DNA from 4 places in the Rhizobium sp. CAU 1783 genome. Region 2 is predicted to be linked to each of the others. Evidence: predicted binding sites of a transcription regulator. Region 2 holds the regulator's gene; each other region holds the start of a gene.
What was found. Region 2 encodes LexA, which represses DNA repair genes until DNA is damaged. Its sites were predicted from a motif close to TGTTCNNNNTGTGTTCNG; they were not measured.
Positions count from the first base shown of each region.

Region 1: ACX93L_RS11315 (energy-coupling factor ABC transporter ATP-binding protein) is a predicted target of LexA. The motif match lies at 1,792-1,809, and genes of this name have one in related genera.
Region 3: ACX93L_RS17955 (helicase-related protein) is a predicted target of LexA. The motif match lies at 1,884-1,901, and genes of this name have one in related genera.
Region 4: ACX93L_RS17300 (ImuA family protein) is a predicted target of LexA. The motif match lies at 2,688-2,705, and genes of this name have one in related genera.

Region 1 covers NZ_JBTOLM010000002.1:945,026-949,233, reverse strand. The annotation lists gene ACX93L_RS11330 (hypothetical protein) at 1-119, shown strand, start outside; gene ACX93L_RS11325 (GNAT family N-acetyltransferase) at 149-577, opposite strand; gene ACX93L_RS11320 (winged helix-turn-helix domain-containing protein) at 586-1,773, opposite strand; gene ACX93L_RS11315 (energy-coupling factor ABC transporter ATP-binding protein) at 2,006-2,686, shown strand; gene ACX93L_RS11310 (energy-coupling factor transporter transmembrane component T family protein) at 2,683-3,285, shown strand; gene ACX93L_RS11305 (biotin transporter BioY) at 3,366-3,929, shown strand; gene ACX93L_RS11300 (hypothetical protein) at 3,961-4,208, opposite strand, start outside.
Region 2 covers NZ_JBTOLM010000001.1:1,225,162-1,229,369, forward strand. The annotation lists gene ACX93L_RS05615 (ComEC/Rec2 family competence protein) at 1-2,153, shown strand, start outside; gene lexA (transcriptional repressor LexA) at 2,144-2,857, opposite strand; gene ACX93L_RS05625 (DUF1003 domain-containing protein) at 3,092-3,634, shown strand; gene ACX93L_RS05630 (VOC family protein) at 3,679-4,208, shown strand, end outside.
Region 3 covers NZ_JBTOLM010000004.1:330,134-334,341, forward strand. The annotation lists gene ACX93L_RS17940 (glycine zipper domain-containing protein) at 235-489, opposite strand; gene ACX93L_RS17945 (DUF3309 family protein) at 521-676, opposite strand; gene ACX93L_RS17950 (alpha/beta fold hydrolase) at 606-1,757, opposite strand; gene ACX93L_RS17955 (helicase-related protein) at 2,093-4,208, shown strand, end outside.
Region 4 covers NZ_JBTOLM010000004.1:179,091-183,298, forward strand. The annotation lists gene ACX93L_RS17275 (HpcH/HpaI aldolase/citrate lyase family protein) at 1-871, shown strand, start outside; gene ACX93L_RS17280 (DUF1737 domain-containing protein) at 868-1,074, shown strand; gene ACX93L_RS17285 (SDR family oxidoreductase) at 1,123-1,872, opposite strand; gene ACX93L_RS17290 (heme-binding protein) at 1,966-2,103, shown strand; gene ACX93L_RS17295 (metallopeptidase family protein) at 2,100-2,567, opposite strand; gene ACX93L_RS17300 (ImuA family protein) at 2,724-3,647, shown strand; gene ACX93L_RS17305 (Y-family DNA polymerase) at 3,688-4,208, shown strand, end outside.

The sequences.
Region 1 (4,208 bases), on a different contig from region 2:
AGACGATCGAGGGCCAGACGCCCAATCCCGACTGGGACGCCAAGCTCGCCGCAACCTCTAAAAAATTCGCCGAGATCCGCGACAAGGCGATCGCCGGGGTCGGCCGCCAGATGGCGTGAAGCGGCGTGAAGGGGTGCGAACTGGCCGGTCAGGTGACCTTGCGGGCCATGCCGACCGAACGGGGCGCCGTCTCCTCGAAACCGAACTGGGCATAGAGACGGTTCGCCGGCACGTCGGCGATCAGGCTGACATAGGCGGATTTCGGCAGGGTTTCGATGAAGTCGGTGAGGGCCTGCATGATCCATTTCGCCAGCCCCCTGCCCTGATGGGCGGGCTCGATGGCGATGTCGGTCACCTGGAAGAAGCAGCCGCCGTCGCCGATGATCCGGCCCATGCCGACGACCGCGTCGCCCAACATCAGGCAGACGCCGAAGACCGAGTTCGGCAGGCCTTTCTCCGCCGCTTCGCGGGAAAAGAGGCCGAGGCCGGCGACCCGGCGCAGGCGCAGGTAATCCTCGACGGCGGGCACGCGGGCCTCGATGCGGTAGTCGCTGTTGTCCTTGTCCGACACTGTCATTTGCCTCCTCAGCCCAGCCATCCGTCGCGCCGCACCACCTGATCGACCCCGGCAAAGCGGGCGATTCGGGCAAGCTCGGCTTCCAGTTTCTCAAGCCGGCCGGCGGACGGTTTGACGCCCTTTTCCAGCCAGAGCCGCTTCACGTCGAGCACGCCTGTCCTGCGGTCCGCCTTCATGTCGATGCGGCCGATCAGGCGGTCGGATTGCAGGAGCGGGAAGACGTAATAGCCGTATTCGCGCTTCGGCTCGGGGACGAAGATCTCGATCCGGTAGAAGAAGCCGAACAGGCGTTCGGTGCGGTTGCGGTCGCGGATCAGCGGATCGAAGGGGCTGAGCGTCCTGATGCGGGCCGGCGGCTCCGGCGCGTCGAGAAGGGCCGCCAGGTTTTCCGCAAAGGCAAAGGAGGCGCGCGGCTTGCCGTCGACCGTGCCAAGGGTGACTTCCTCCAGCTCGTCGCGGTGCGCATCGACCCAGGCCTTCGCCTCCTGCGGCGTCACCAGATCGAAGAAGGCGGCGATCTCGCCATGGGTGGCAAAGCCGAGCCGCGCAAGCGCGCTGCGGCAAGCCCAGTCGACGAAGGCATCGTGGTCGACTTCGGCGGCAAAATGATCGGCCGGGATCACCCGTTCGGCAAGGTCGTAGACCTTCTGGAAATTGTCGCGGGCTGAAATCGCCAGCTTGCCGGTGTGCCAGAGATATTCGAGCGCGGTCTTGGACGGATGCCAGTTCCACCAGCCGCCGGACTTGTGGTCCTCGGCCTTGACCTCGCGGGCCATGATCGGCCCGCCGGCGCGGATCTTCTCATAGGTTTCCTCGAAGGCCCGGTCGAAACCCTCGCCCTGCCATTTGCGCCAATTTTCGAGGATCTTCTCCTCGCGCCGACGAAAGCGGTGCTTCCAGTAGGGAAAGAAGGCGGAGGGAATGACCGAGGCGTCATGGGTCCAGTGCTCGAACAGGCTGCGGTCCTTTTCGAGAAGCCGGCTCAGCTGTTCCGGGCGATAGGTCTGGTTGCGCGAAAAGAGGATCTGGTGATGGGCGCGCTCGACGGTCGCGATGCTGTCGACCTGGACGAAGCCGAGGTCGTGGATGAGCTGGTAGAGCCCGTCCTTGCCCAACGCGACATTCGGCGGCCGGGAAAGCCCCTGCCGTTCGAGAAAGATTTTTCGCGCCTGCGCGTTGTCCAGATGAATCGCCATGGGAGAGAGGCTAGCGAATGTTCATGATATGTTCAATGGGAGGTGTGGGGTTTCCGGTTTCTGATTTCTCGGGAGGTCGTGGAGTGGAACGGCCGCCATCGTTTGGCGGCTGCCCCTCACCGCCCCTCACCCGTCGGCGCTTTGCTCCTTACCTTGGCCCATTCCCCCTGGCCCATTCCCCTTGGCCCTCCTCCGGTCTATAGAGGGCCCAGACCAAGGACGGGGACAGGCATTGCGGATCACATTCGACCGGGCAGAGGTGCGCTATGGCGACAAGGTCGCGCTCGAGCCGCTGTCGCTGACACTTGTCGAACGGCGCATCGGGGTGATCGGGCTCAACGGGTCCGGCAAGACGACCTTCGCGCGGCTGATCAACGGCCTCGTCAAGCCGTCGGCCGGGGCGGTCGCGCTCGGCGGGCTCGATACCGTGAAGGACGAGAAGGCCGTGCTCGGCAAGGCCGGCTTCATCTTCCAGAACCCGGCGAACCAGATCATCCTGCCGGTCATCCGCGACGACATCGCCTTCGGGCCGAAAAGCAGGGGCCTTAAAGGTGCTGCACTGACCGAGGCCGTCGATCGCGTGCTTGCCCGCTTCGGGATTGCCCGTCTCGCCGACCGGCGGCCGCACGAGCTTTCCGGCGGCGAGCTGCAGCTCGCGGCACTGGCCGCCGTCATCGTCACAGCGCCGGACCTCGTCATCTTCGACGAGCCGACCAACCAGTTGGACCTGAAGAACCGCGCGATGGTGAAGGCGGCGATTGACGGGCTCGACCAGCAGGCGATCGTCATCAGCCACGACCTCGACCTCGTCGCCGGCTTCGAGCGCGTGCTGGTCTTCCACGAGGGGCGCGTCGCGTTCGACGGCAGCGCGCCGGAGGCAATCACCCGCTACCGGGAGATCGCGCTGCCGTGAGAAGTCTTCATGTCAGCGGCGACAGCCCGATGCACCGGACAAGGCCGGCGGTGAAAATCGGCGGTCTCGGCGTCTTCGCCGTGCTGATCTTCCTGACCCGCGAGCCGTTGATCCTTCTCGTCGCCCTCGGCGCGGCGGCCGCGCTCTATTTCGGCCTCGGCCAGCCGTTCCGGGTGGCCCTTTCGCCGCTCAGGCCGGTGATCCTCACCATCCTGATCGTCGGGGTGTTTCACCTCGTGCTCACCAGCGCCGAGGAGGCGATGGTGACGACGCTCCGGCTTTCGGCGCTGATGATGGCGGGAGCCGCCGTCACTGCGACGACCACTGTTTCCGCCTTCATCGAGACGATCACCCGCCTTGCCGCGCCGCTCGAGCGGGCGGGGCTTGCGAAGGCTTCCGACATCGGCCTTGCGGTCGGGCTCGTGGTACGCTTCGTCCCGGAGATCCTGACGCGATACGAGGCGATCCGCGAGGCGCACCGGGCGCGCGGCCTTCGCCCGAGGATTTCGACGATCCTCGGACCGCTGATCATCGCCACCCTCAGGGATGCGGATAATATCGCCCAAGCCATTGACGCCCGGGGCATTCGCGGGCAGTGAGCTTGCCGTTGGGGGAATTTTTGACTTTGCGCATATAGCCGGTGACAGGACCGCCATGCGCCGTGCCGGAGGGAGACCACATGCAGACCCGTGACCTCGTACTCATCTCGCTGTTCGCCGCCATCATCGTGGCGCTCGGCTTCATCCCGCCGATCACGCTCGGCTTCGTTCCGGTGCCGATCACGGCCCAGTCGCTCGGCGTGATGCTGGCCGGCGTCGTTCTCGGCGCCAAGCGCGGCGCGCTTGCCGCTGTTCTCGTCATCCTGCTGGTCGCCATCGGCCTTCCGGTGCTTTCCGGCGGGCGCGGCGGCCTTGCCGTCTTTGCCGGCCCGACCGTCGGCTTCCTGATCGGCTGGGTGCCGGCCGCCTATGCCGCCGGCACGATCGCGGAAAAATTCGCCCGGCCGGGCCTTTCCGCGATCGCCCAGACGCTCGGCTTCTTCGCGGCCGCCGCGATCGGCGGCGTCGTGGTGCTCTATGTCTTCGGCATCGGCTATCTCGCCTTCGGCGCCGGCCTGGGTCTCGAGAAGGCCTTTCTCGGCTCGATGGCCTTCATCCCGGGCGACCTCATCAAGGCCGCCGTGGCCGCACTCGCCGGCCGTGCCGTGATGGTCGGCTATCCGCTCCTGCCCCAGCGCGCCTGAGGCGTGACGCAAACCGGCACGACCGGACGTGTCAGGAATTCCGTCGCCGCAGCAGCCAGCCTGTTGCGGCGGCCAGCCCAAGCGCCAGAAGTAGAGGCGCCTGGGACACCGCGAGCGCCACGGCGAAGGTGTCGTAGGATTGCCCCGCCAGCAGCCATTGCAGCAAGAGCCCGCAGAGCCAGCCGACGACCGCGGCGGCTACCACCCGCGCGGCAAACCAGCCCGAACCGCGGGGCGCCCGAATGCCGGGATCACGCCGGCCGGACCTCAGCCAGTACC
Region 2 (4,208 bases):
GCATGGTGCTGGCCGCCATGGAGACCGGCAGGCTGGGGACGACGATCCTCGACAGCGGCGTGACGACCATCGTCACGGGTATCGTCGAGAGGCGCGAGGCGGGGGCCAATGGCGAATGGCGCTACGAGATCCGCCTGACGGCAACGGCCGAGCCACGGTTGAAGCGGCCGCCCGAGCGGATCTCTATCCTGGCACGCGGCGCGAACCGGCCGGCTCTTCTGGGCGAGGCGATCCGGGGGCGGGCGCGACTTTCACCGCCTTCCGGGCCGGCGCTTCCGGGCCTCAATGATTTCGCCTTCGCCAGCTATTTCAACGAAATCGGAGCGGTGGGCTTCTTTCTCGGCCCGGCTCAGGCCGGCGCGGCCGGGATGGCGAGCAACGAGGGGTTCTGGATAATGGCCGACCGCGTGCTCTTTTCCTTGCGGGATCGGATCTCGACACGCATCCGCACGGAACTTGCGGGTGATCCCGGCGCCTTTGCCGCCTCGATCATCACCGGCGAGCGCCGCTCGATGTCGAAGGGCGCGACAGAGGCCTTGCGGCTCTCGGGCCTCGCGCACATCACCGCGATCTCGGGGCTGAACATGGCGCTGGCCGCGGGGATCTTCTTCGTCGGCCTGCGCAAGATCCTCAGCCTCCTGCCAGGGCTTGCCCAAACGATGCCGATCAAGAAGTTCGCGGCCTTCGGCGCGCTTGCCGCCGCCTTCGCCTACCTGCTGATATCAGGCTGCCAGGTCTCGGCGGTGCGTGCTTTCCTGATGACGGCAATCATGCTGGTCGCGGTGCTCTTCGATCGCCCGGCGATCAGCCTGCGCAACCTGGCCCTTGCTGCGATCGTGATCCTGGTGGTCAGCCCATCGGCGGTGATGGGGCCAAGTTTCCAGATGTCGTTTGCAGCGACGGCCGGTCTGATTGCCGGCTATGCCGCGTGGCGCAGCCGGCCGCGCAAGCCCTCCCTGCCATTCGCGATACCGGGTCTTTCCTTGCTTGCAGCAGGCGGGAAGATTCTTGGGGGGGCTTTCGCAACCTCCCTGATCGGCGGGTTGTCGACCGCGGCCTTCGCCGTTTCCCATTTTCATCGGCTGGCGCCGCACAGCCTGGAAGCCAATCTCGTGGCCATGCCGATCATCTCGATCCTCGTCATGCCGGCAGGGCTCGTGGCGATGCTGCTGATGCCTCTCGGTCTCGACGGGCCGTTTCTCTGGGTGATGGGGTGGGGGCTCGAATGGGTGATCGCCATCGCTGAGTGGATTGCCGGGTGGGACGACGCAATCCGCTTTTCGCGACTGCCGGGCTGGTTCCTGCCTCTGACCTCCCTCGGTCTGCTGATGTTGACGCTGCTCCGATCGCACCTCCGGCAGGCCGGAAGCCTTTTGCTCGGGGCGAGCCTACTCGCGGTACTCATCGCGCCGCTTCCACCGGTCGCCGACCTTTATGTGGCGGAGGACGGTCGCCTGGTCGGGATGTGGATGGAGCCAGGTCGGCTTGCCACCAACCGCGTCCGCCCTCCGTCGTTTATCTTCGACCAGTGGCAATCCGCACTTGGCTTTTCGGGCCATGAGCCGCCGGTATTCCTCGACAAAGCCGGCGACAAACAACCCTCTGGACAAGCCACCCAAAAGCAGGACGGGTCGAAGGCCGCGCAGGATGCGTTAGCGCCGGCAAAGGCCAGACCGCAACTTTCGGAGGCGGATCTGGAAGACGGCGAAAGGCGGATGAAGGCTGCACTCGCAAAAGCCTCCGGCCCGCGGTTCGCCTGTGAGGGAAAGTCATGGTGCGTCGCTGTCCTCGAGAACGGCTGGACCATCGCGACAGTCGAGGAGCCCGTCTTTGTCGGGGGCGCCTGTGACAGTGCGGATATCGTGATCGCGGCGAGGCGGACTGGATTTCAACGCTGCCAATCCGGCGCTCACCTTTTCACAGCCGAAACCCTCAGGCAGACCGGCGCGCTCGAAATCACGCTCGGTAATCGGCGGAGCCGCACATTGTCGGTCACCTCCGCCATCGAACGAGGAGACAATCGGCCATGGACCGTGCATCGCCTCTATGACTGGCGGACGGAACGTTTTGTCTTCCCGCCAACGCAGGACGAGTCGGCTCCCCGTTCCCACGAAAAAGGCGGGTTCGATGACCCGCCCTCGCTTCAGTGGTAACGCCGGATAAGGCCGACGAGCTTGCCTTGGATTTTCACCCGGTCCGGCGGGAAAATGCGCGTTTCATAGGCGGGATTCGCGGCCTCCAGCGCAATCGACGCTCCCCGGCGGCGGAAGCGTTTCAACGTCGCCTCCTCGTCGTCGACCAGCGCAACGATGATGTCGCCCGGATTGGCATTCGAGGCATTGCGGATGATGACCGTGTCGCCGTCGAGAATGCCGGCTTCGATCATCGAATCACCCTTCACCTCCAGGGCGTAGTGGTCACCGGAACCGATCATCTCGGCCGGAACCGTGATGTCGTGGGTGTTGTTCTGAATGGCCGAGATCGGCACGCCGGCGGCAATGCGGCCCATGACCGGAACGCTGACGGAGTTCGCGGCGTCCTCTACGGCGACCTTCGGCGGTGCGACCGGGGCGGGCTTGCCCAGGCTGCCCTCGATGACGCTCGGCGAGAAGCCGCGGCGCGGCTGGAGGCTCGGTGTATAGGCCTCGGGCAGCTTGATGACCTCCAACGCCCGGGCCCGGTTAGGGAGACGGCGAATGAAACCGCGTTCCTCAAGCGCCGTGATAAGGCGGTGAATGCCGGACTTCGAGGCCAGGTCGAGCGCATCCTTCATCTCGTCGAAGGATGGGGGAACGCCCGACTCCTTCATCCGCTCGTGGATGAACAGAAGCAGTTCCTGTTGCTTTCGCGTCAGCATGTTGCGGTGCCCCATTCGTGAAACAAATACAGAACATACACTATCTGTTCCATTTGTGTTCCGCAAGGGGATAAAAAAACGTGAAGAAGCCGTCAGATCTTGTGTTTTATCGGGAGGCCCGGTCCGCGGAATGGCCGCCTCAACGCATGCGACCGTTGACAGGGCAGTCCCCATATCGAATGACGGGGCCGGGGTCTGGTGTCCGCATGTGCGGCAGAGCGGAGACGGTGAGACATGTTTGGCGATATCGAGAAGAAGGTGTTCGGCAAGGCTGCGCATGAGCTCAGCGAAGCGGAACGCCGGGTCCTCAAGAAGGCCCGCGAGCGGCGGGTGCTTTCGACGAACGCAAGCGAGGATTTTCTCGCCGCCGCAACGCCCGGGCAACGACTTGCGGATTCGATCGCCCGGGTCGGCGGGTCCTGGGGTTTCATCGTCGGGTTCGGTGCCTTCCTGGTCGCCTGGGTGATCCTCAATACCGTCGTGCTGGCGACGCATGCGCTCGATCCCTATCCGTTCATCTTCCTCAACCTGTTGCTCTCGATGCTTGCGGCGATCCAGGCGCCGGTCATCATGATGAGCCAGAACCGGCAGGCGGCGCGGGACCGTTTCATGGCGGCCAAGGACTACGAGATAAACCTGAAGGCGGAGATCGAGGTGCTGGCGCTGCACCACAAGATCGATGAGCAGGTGCTGATCGAGCTCCAGGCGGCCCGGAGCGAGATTGCCGCACTGAAGGAAGCGGTGCTTGCCCTTTCATCGACGCGCGGGAGTGATTAGGTAGTCGCAAGAACGGTCTGTCAGGCGCAAGGAGTGCATTCCCGATGACATCCAAACAGCATGCGGTGGGAGCGGTCGACCACCTCGTCCTACCGGTTACGTCGCTCGAGGCGACACGCGCCCGGTTTGCTCAGCTCGGCTTCACGGTCGCGCCGGATGCGCGTCATCCGTTCGGGACGGAGAATGCCTGCGTCTTCTTCGGGGACGACACCTATCTCGAACCGCTGGCCGTCGGTAGCCGCGAAGAATGCGAGGCTGCAGCCAGGGCCGGCAACATGTTCGTCGCGCGGGATCAGGCGTTCCGCTTCCGCAACGGGCAGGAGGGCTTTTCCGCGATCGTGGTGAAGACGGTTGACGCGGATGCCGATCACGCGCGGTTTGCCGGCGCAGGCTTTTCCGGCGGACCGATGCTGCATTTCGAGCGCATGTTCAAGATGGCCGACGGCTCCGAGGTTCTCGGCGGTTTCAAGCTCGCCTTTGCCGCCGATCTCAGGGCTCCCGATTTTTTCCTGTTCGCCTGCGAACGGGTGAACCCGCTGCCCGCGGACCGCGGCGCGCTGGCCCGGCATGCCAA
Region 3 (4,208 bases), on a different contig from region 2:
ATTCGTGCGGGCCTCGAATGCCAGAAATCCTAATATCCACGGTTTCCTATGGTTAACAGATTGTTATTCCACAATATATGGTGATGAACAAAACGAGAAACATTGACCGTAAGCGATTCGTCGCCGATTCGTTCCGGCTTTGATCGAGGGGTTAACGGCAAGGCACTTTGCCGAACGTCAAAGGCCGCCGGTGGGGGCATCCGGCGGCCTTCTGGGAGCATCGCTGCGGCGTGTTCAGCGGCAGCGTGCCTCATAGGTGCGTCCGTAGCGGTCGCGATAAACGCAGTAGCCGGACCGTTCCTGTGACTGGCCAATCAGGGCGCCCGCGGCTCCGCCGACAACGGCACCGACGGCAGCGCCGCCGACCGAATTGGTGGCCACGCCACCGATCACGGCGCCGGAGGCGGCACCGATGGAGGCACCTCGTTCGGTCGCCGTGCACGATGCCAGCGGGGCGATGAGGGCAAGTGCAAGAAGTGTCTTTTTCATCGTCGTTTTTCCTCTTCGGTTTCGACTACGCTCAGATCCGGCCCATGAGCAGCAGGATGACAAGAATAAGCACGACAAGCCCGAGGCCGCCGGACGGTCCATAGCCCCAGTTTCGGCTATAGCCCCAATTGGGCAGGGCGCCGATCAGCAACAGGATGACGATGACGATGAGAATTGTACTCAACATGGTGGCCCTCTCGATTGGTAAATTCGAATTCCGGTTTGCGTGATGCCTCAACGTCGGGCGCCGAGGTTTGTTCCATCGATGCCAGGCTCATTGTTCCGAGGTCGATATCTTCTCCTGAGAGAAGAGGCTCAAAGTAACGAGACCAGCGGTCAATCAGGGCTGCGGCCGATGTCGCAGATGGGTCGATGAAGCTGCCGATGATCTTATTCATTCGGTGCCTCTGTTCGACCATGACAAGATGACCGCAATCTCCGAACAGCACGGTCTGTGCCCTGGGCAGCAACTTCGACAGGCGCAACTGATGGGAGGGAGGCACGATCGCGTCGTGAACGCCGATCAGGTTAAGGACCGGGATCGAGATTTTCGGCAGGTCGGCGAGGATCGAGGTGCCCGACATGAATTGCACGCAGGCCGCAACGTCCTCCGGTCGTGTCTTCAGGAGATGACCGCGGACCATTTCCATCGCGGCGGCAGCGCGATCATCCTCCCAGGGGCAGGACTTGTCATAGACGCATTCGATCGAGCCCCAGCGAAACTGTTCCCTGGTCGAGATCCAGCGCTTGAAGAAATGGCGGAACACATAAGGGCCAACCCGCGGGATCCGAAGCAAACGGGCCGCAAATCGCTCCTTTCCCTCGAAGCGGCCGCAGGCGAAGCCTCCGAGGAGGACGACCGAGCGCACGAGATCCGGGCGACGGACAGCAAGAAGGAGGGAGAGAAATCCGCCGGTCGAATGACCGATCAGGTCGACCTGCTCACCGCCAAAATCTCGGCCAATCGCGTCTGCCATCGCATCCACGACCGCTTCCGGCGAGATGACCGCTCCCGGAACTGGCAGGTTCCACGGATGATGCCCGGGAAGGGGATAGGCGACGGTCCTGCCCTTGCGGGTGATTTCCGGGGCAAAGACCTTCCAGAACGCGGGTGCCATGACCATGCCGTGGATCAGAACGAAGTTCCGTCCAGGCTTGTTGCTGATCCATTCTGCAGGTGGTGGCGACAGTGTCATCTTGGTTAGCCTCGGCTCAATCAACGCGGCGTGACGGCTTTCTGTTCCCCTCTTCCGAGCCGTTCTCTCCACATCTCGGAATCATCACGACAAGCCGTTGATCCGATTCAGCATTTTGTGGGCGACTCCGCGAATTGCGCCGATATCTAGCCGTGAACAAATCCTGAATCACGAGGAGTCAGCGATTCGTCGCCGATTCGTTCGCACACTGTTCCCGGAGTCGTCGGGACTGGCATTTCGGGTCATTTCAGCCGAATTCTGGGGTCTGTGTCCCTTGATTATGGTTCGCAAACCTCGGGTGGCTTGCCTTTGGCGGCAATCGTCGCCATGTGTGGGGCGAGATCGCCGGTCACCCTTCTTGAACGACGGTCCGTTGCAGCGCGGAGCGGTAATTGAATTCGCAACCCATGATCCTGAGCGGCCGCGGTGTCACTGCTGTGCTGGGGCCGACCAATACGGGCAAGACCCATTTCGCCATCGAGCGCATGGTCGCACATGGCTCCGGGATCATTGGCCTGCCGCTTCGCCTGCTTGCACGCGAGGTCTATCAGCGGGTCGTGGAGCGGGTGGGTGTCTCCCAAGTGGCGCTCGTCACCGGCGAGGAGAAGATCGCTCCTGCTGGCGCGCGCTTTTCCGTATGCACGGTGGAGGCCATGCCGCGTGAGACGAAGGCGGCCTTCGTCGCGATCGACGAGATCCAGCTTGCCGGGGACCTCGAGCGCGGCCATATCTTCACGGATCGCTTGCTTCACCTGCGTGGTCGTGATGAGACGTTGCTGCTCGGCTCGGCAACAATGAAGCCGATCCTGCAACAGGTTCTTCCCGGAATCACGATCGTGGAGCGTCCGCGACTGTCGCAGCTCTTCTACGCGGGCCAGAAGAAGATAACCCGGCTGCCCCAGAGAACGGCGATCGTCGCCTTTTCCGCCGACGAGGTCTATGCGATTGCCGAACTGATCCGTCGCCAGCGGGGTGGTGCTGCCGTGGTTCTGGGCGCGCTCAGCCCGCGGACCCGCAACGCGCAGGTCGGCCTCTATCAGGCGGGCGATGTCGAGTATCTGGTGGCGACCGATGCGATCGGCATGGGCCTCAACCTCGATGTCGATCACGTGGCCTTCGCCCAGGACCGGAAGTTCGACGGCTATCAGTTCCGCAACCTGAACCCCGGGGAGCTGGGACAGGTCGCCGGCCGTGCCGGGCGTCACCTGAAGGACGGAACCTTCGGCGTCACCGGCCGGGTCGATCCTTTCGACAACGAGCTGGTCGAGCGGCTGGAAAGCCATCAGTTCGATACCGTCAAGGTTCTGCAATGGCGAACGGCGAAATTCGATTTCTCGTCGATCGGCGCGCTGCAGCGCAGTCTTGAGGCCGCGCCGCGCGTCGAGGGACTGACGCGCGCCTTGCCGGCCATCGACCAGCAGGCGCTCGATTTCCTTGCGCGATATCCCGAAGTGGCCGATCTGGCGAATACACCGGAAAGAGTCGAGAAGCTGTGGGAAGCCTGTGCGCTTCCCGACTATCGACGCATCACGCCGGCCCAGCATGCGGACCTGATCCAGAGCCTGTTCTTCGACCTCGTCCGCCATGGCGCGGTCAACGAAGACTTCATGGCCGAGCAGGTTCGCCGTGCCGACCGGACCGACGGCGAAATCGATACCTTGTCGGCACGGATTGCCCAAATCCGCACATGGACTTATGTATCGAACCGGCCAGGTTGGCTTGCCGATCCGACACACTGGCAAGAAAAGACGCGGGAAATCGAAGACCGATTGTCCGATGCGCTACATGATAGGTTGACGAAACGCTTTGTTGATCGCAGGACATCTGTGCTCATGAAGCGCTTGAGAGAGAATGCGATGTTGGAAGCTGAAATCAGTGTGAACGGCGATGTCTTCGTGGAAGGACATCACATGGGACAACTCGCCGGTTTCCGGTTTACGCCCATATCCGGTACCGAGGGTCCCGATGCCAAGGCCGTTGAGGCCGCTGCGCACAAGGCGCTCGCGCTGGAGTTCGAGGCGCGGGCGGCACGTCTGCACGCTTCGGGCAACAACGACCTCGCGATCAGCGCAGACGGTCTGGTGCGCTGGCTCGGCGATCCCGTCGCACGCCTCACGGGCAGCGATCACATGCTGCATCCGCGCGTCATCCTGCTGGCCGACGAACAGCTGACCGGCAATGCGCGCGATCATGTCGTCGCTCGTGTCGAACGCTTCGTGAATCACCACATCTCGACGGTCCTGAAGCCGCTCGATGATCTTTCGCGCGCCGAAGACCTCCAGGGTCTCGCCAAGGGGCTGGCCTTCCAGCTCGTCGAGAACCTTGGCGTGCTTTTCCGTCGCGACGTCTCCGACGACGTGAAGTCGCTCGACCAGGATGCCCGCGCCTCGATGCGCCGCTATGGCGTGCGCTTCGGTGCCTATCACATCTTCATGCCGGCGCTGCTGAAGCCGGCGCCGGCCGAGCTCATCACGCTGCTCTGGGCGCTGAAGAACGACGGACTCGACAAGGCGGGTTACGGGG
Region 4 (4,208 bases), on a different contig from region 2:
CTCGGTGCTCAGCGTGCCGGCCATCAACCCGCGTGCGCTGGAGAAGACCCATGGTCTGTCCTGCGACGCCGTCATCTTCGATCTCGAGGATTCGGTGGCGGTCGAGAAGAAGGCCGAAGCCCGCGAAAATCTCAGGCGTTTCTTTGCCGAGACGCCGCTTCGGGGCCGGGAAAGCATCGTCCGTGTGAACGGGATCGATACCGAGTTCTTCTCCGACGACATGGCCGCCGTGATCGCCTGCCGGCCGGATGCCGTGCTGCTGCCGAAGGTCGACGGCCCGGACGACGTGCAGCGGGTGGCTGACCTCATCACCGAAACCGATGCGACGGAAAGTCTCAGGATCTGGGCGATGATCGAAACGCCGCGCGGCGTTCTCAATGCAGCGGCGATCGCCGGCGCGGGACGCACCGCCGGCGGCCTGCTCGACTGTTTCGTCGTCGGGCTCAACGATCTGCGCAAGGAGACGGGCGTGGCTCCGGAGACGGGGCGGACCTATCTCGTGCCCTTCCTGATGCAGGTGATCCTTGCTGCGCGCGCCTACGGGCTCGACGCGATCGACAGCGTATCGAACGAGTTCAGGGCGCTCGAGGCCTTCGATGGCGAATGCGCGCAGGGACGCGCCATGGGCTTCGACGGCAAGATGCTGATCCATCCGGCACAGATCGACGGGGCCAACCGGTATTTCGGTTTTTCAGAGGCGGCGCTCGCCGAGGCGAAGGCGATTGCCGTCGCCTTTGCCGATCCCGCGACCGACGGCCTCAACGTCATCAATCTCGACGGGCGGATGATCGAACGGCTGCATCTGGAGCAGGCCGAGCGACTGCTCGCCAAGGCTCGCGTCATCGCAGACAGAGAAGGCAGAACAGCATGAAGGTCTATCGTTTCCTCACCGGCCCGGACGACGCGGCCTTTTGCCATCGCGTCACCGATGCGCTCAACAAGGGCTGGGAACTGCATGGTGCACCGAGCCTTTCCTTCAATGCCGCGACCAACCAGATGCATTGCGGGCAAGCCGTGGTGAAGACCGTGCATGGCAAGGATTACGATCCGAGCATGAAGCTCGGCGAGCAATGACAGAAACGGAGCGCCTGCCGTCTGCGGCGGGCGCTCCGGCGTATCGCGTCACTTGACGGCGGCATTGCCGCCGTCGGCGTAGAGCGCCGAGCCGGCGACGAAGCTTGCCATGGGGCCCGCAAGGAAAAGGGCCGCGCGGGCGATTTCTTCCGGCCGGGCGATGCGTTTCAGGGCATGCAGACCTGCCGCCCAGTCCTTTTGGGCCTGATCGCCGGCCATCCGCGTATCGGTGCCGCCCGGCAGGAGTGCATTGGCCCGAATGTCGCGGCTGCCGTAATCCGCAGTGATGCCCTTTACCAGACCCATGATGCCCGCCTTGGAGGCGGCATAGGTGCCCATTCCGGGAAGGCCGACGCTCGTTCCGACGAAGGTCGAGACGAAGACCAGGGCGCCGGAGCCACGTTCCAGCATGGCTGGGATCTGGCAGCGGGCGGCGAAAAAGGCCGAGGTCAGGTTTGCCGCCAGCGTTTCCTGCCATTCGGGCATCGTGACTTCCGCGAGGGGTTTGATCGGACCGACGGCCCCGGCATTGTTGACGGCGATATCGAGGCCGCCGAACCGGCTCATGGCCGCATCGACCAGCCTCTCATGGGTTTCGGCACGGGCGACGTCACCCGGCACGGCATGGGCGATGCCGCCCCGGCTCTCGATCAGATCGACAACCGCGTCGAGTGCTTCGCTGCCCCTGGCATTGAGCACCAGGGATGCGCCCTCTGCGGCAAACAGCAGGGCAGTGGCGCGGCCGATGCCGGACGACGCTCCGGTGATGATGGCGACCTTGTCGTTCAGGCTTGTCATGGAAACCTCCTTTGGGTGTCGGAGGCCAAGGGATAGGCGAGGAGGCGGGGCGGCGGCCACCCGTTTCCGGACGGGGCGATCGGCGGGCGTCTGATGGTGGTGGGCGGTGGCCTGCCCGTGCTCTTCGACGGCGAGGTGGCGGGCGGGATCGGCATCCGTTCAGGTGCGCCGGCACGGGATCTGCAATTCGCCGAAGCCGGGACCACGCATTTCCTTGCGAAGCGCGACTAGTCCTTCACCGCGACAGAAAGGCCGTCCGCTTCCGCGGCGGCATCCTCGGCGCTTTCCTCAATGCGTTCCATGTCGTCGTCGGAGAGGCCGAAATGATGGCCGATCTCGTGGATCAGAACGTGGGTGATGATGTCGCCCAGGGTTTCTTCGTTTTCCGCCCAGTAGTCGAGGATCGGGCGGCGATAGAGCGTGATGCGGTTCGGCATCTCCCCGGTTTCCATGGTGAAACGTTCCGAGATGCCACGGCCCTCGAACAGGCCGAGCAGGTCGAAAGGCGTCTCCAGCGCCATGTCCTCGAAGACTTCGTCGGTCGGGAAATCGGCGATCTCGATGATCAGATTTCCCGTCAGCGCCCTGAATTCCTCCGGCAGATGGCCATAGGCCTCAATCGCCAGCGATTCGAACGTGCTGATCGTCGGGGCATGGCGCTCGCGCCAATCTTCGGTCTGGTCAATGCGGGCCATCGGAACTCCTTACTGGCTCTCCATATAGGAGTTTTGTTCCCGCTTTTCGAGTGGGAATCCTGTCAAGGAATAAATTCACAATGAATCCGGTTGACTCTTTTCGAAAGCTCTGGAATCCATAAGAACATATAGAGAACATTTCGATGGAGATACGTCATGGGCGGGACCGCTCTGGCGCAGGGGAAGCTGTTTGCCCTGCGCGAGGCCATCGCGAAGATCGAAGGCAGGCCGCTTTCGGCCGGGCTCGAACCCGAGCCGGATGCCGGCTGCGCCGAGGTGGATGCTGCCGGCGGTTTCGTAGGGGCGGAGGAGGCTTCAGGCCTCGAAAGCCTGCTGCCGGATGGGTTTCCGGTCGGTGCGATGATCGAGCTTCGTGGCGGGCAGCTGAGGGATGCTGGCGCCGTCAGCGGTTTCGGGCTGGGCTTGTGTCTTGCCTGTCTGCCGGCCCAGCCGGAAAAGCGCATTCTCTGGATCGGCGAGAGCTTCGTTGCCCGTGAAGCGGGGTTGCCCCATGCGGCGGGCCTGGTCGATTACGGGTGCCGGCCGGGTGAACTCGTCTATGCCATGCCCCGGCGAGTTGAGGAGGCGCTTTGGCTGGCGGATGCCGCCCTTTCCTGCGGCGCCTTCGCGGCCGTGATGCTGGAGGTCAACGGCAACCCGCGCGGCTTCGGGCTGACCGAAAGCCGGCGTCTCAGCCTCAAGGCGCGCAGCACGGGCGGCTTTCTTCTTCTGCTGCGGCAGGGAGGAGAAGAGGAAGCGAGCAGCGCCTCGCTTCGCCTACGCATCGAACCCGCGCCGGCGGCGGCGCGCATTCTGAGCGACGGAACGATGCTCGGCGGCAGCATCGGCAATTCCGTCTTCCGCCTCGTTCCGGAAAAGAGCCGGCTCGGGGCATCCCGCGAACTGACCCTGGAGTGGAATAAAGATGACCGCCTGTTTTACCCCGCAACTTTCGCTCACACCGGCCAGCACCGCCCCGAACGGTCGGCGTATCCTGGCGCTCTGGTTTCCCAGGCTTTCGACCGATCGGCTGGCGCGTCGCCGCTGGGGACTGTCGTGGCGTTCGACAGGGCGTCCTGACCATCCGCCGGTTGTTTGTGCCGGGCGGGTGCAGAACGCGGTGCGCCTCACCGCGCTCGACGAGACGGCCGAAACGATTGGCCTGCGGGTCGGGCAGGGTCTTGCCGAGGCACGCGCCATCTGCCCGTCCCTCGACGCGGCGGAGGAGGATCCTTCCGCCGACCGGCGGTTTCTGGAGGCGATCGCCGACTGGTGCGACCGCTATACGCCACTGGTGGCGCTGGACGGCACGGATGGACTGATGCTCGACGTCACCGGCTGCACGCATCTGTTCGGCGGCGAAGAAGCGATGATCGAAGACCTGCTGGGTCGCCTCCTGCAGCTCGGGCTCGATGCGCGGGGCGCGATTGCCGGAACACCCGGCCTGTCCTGGGCGGCGGCCCGTTTTTCCGTAAAGACGGTGGTGGCCGATCGCGAGATGGTGGCGGTGCTGTCGCCACTGCCCCTCAAGGCACTGCGGATCGAGGCTGGCATGGCGGCGTCGCTTGCCCGGGTCGGGCTGAAGCAGGTGGGCGATCTCCTGGCGATGCCGCGCGGCCCGCTGACGCGGCGTTTCGGGCC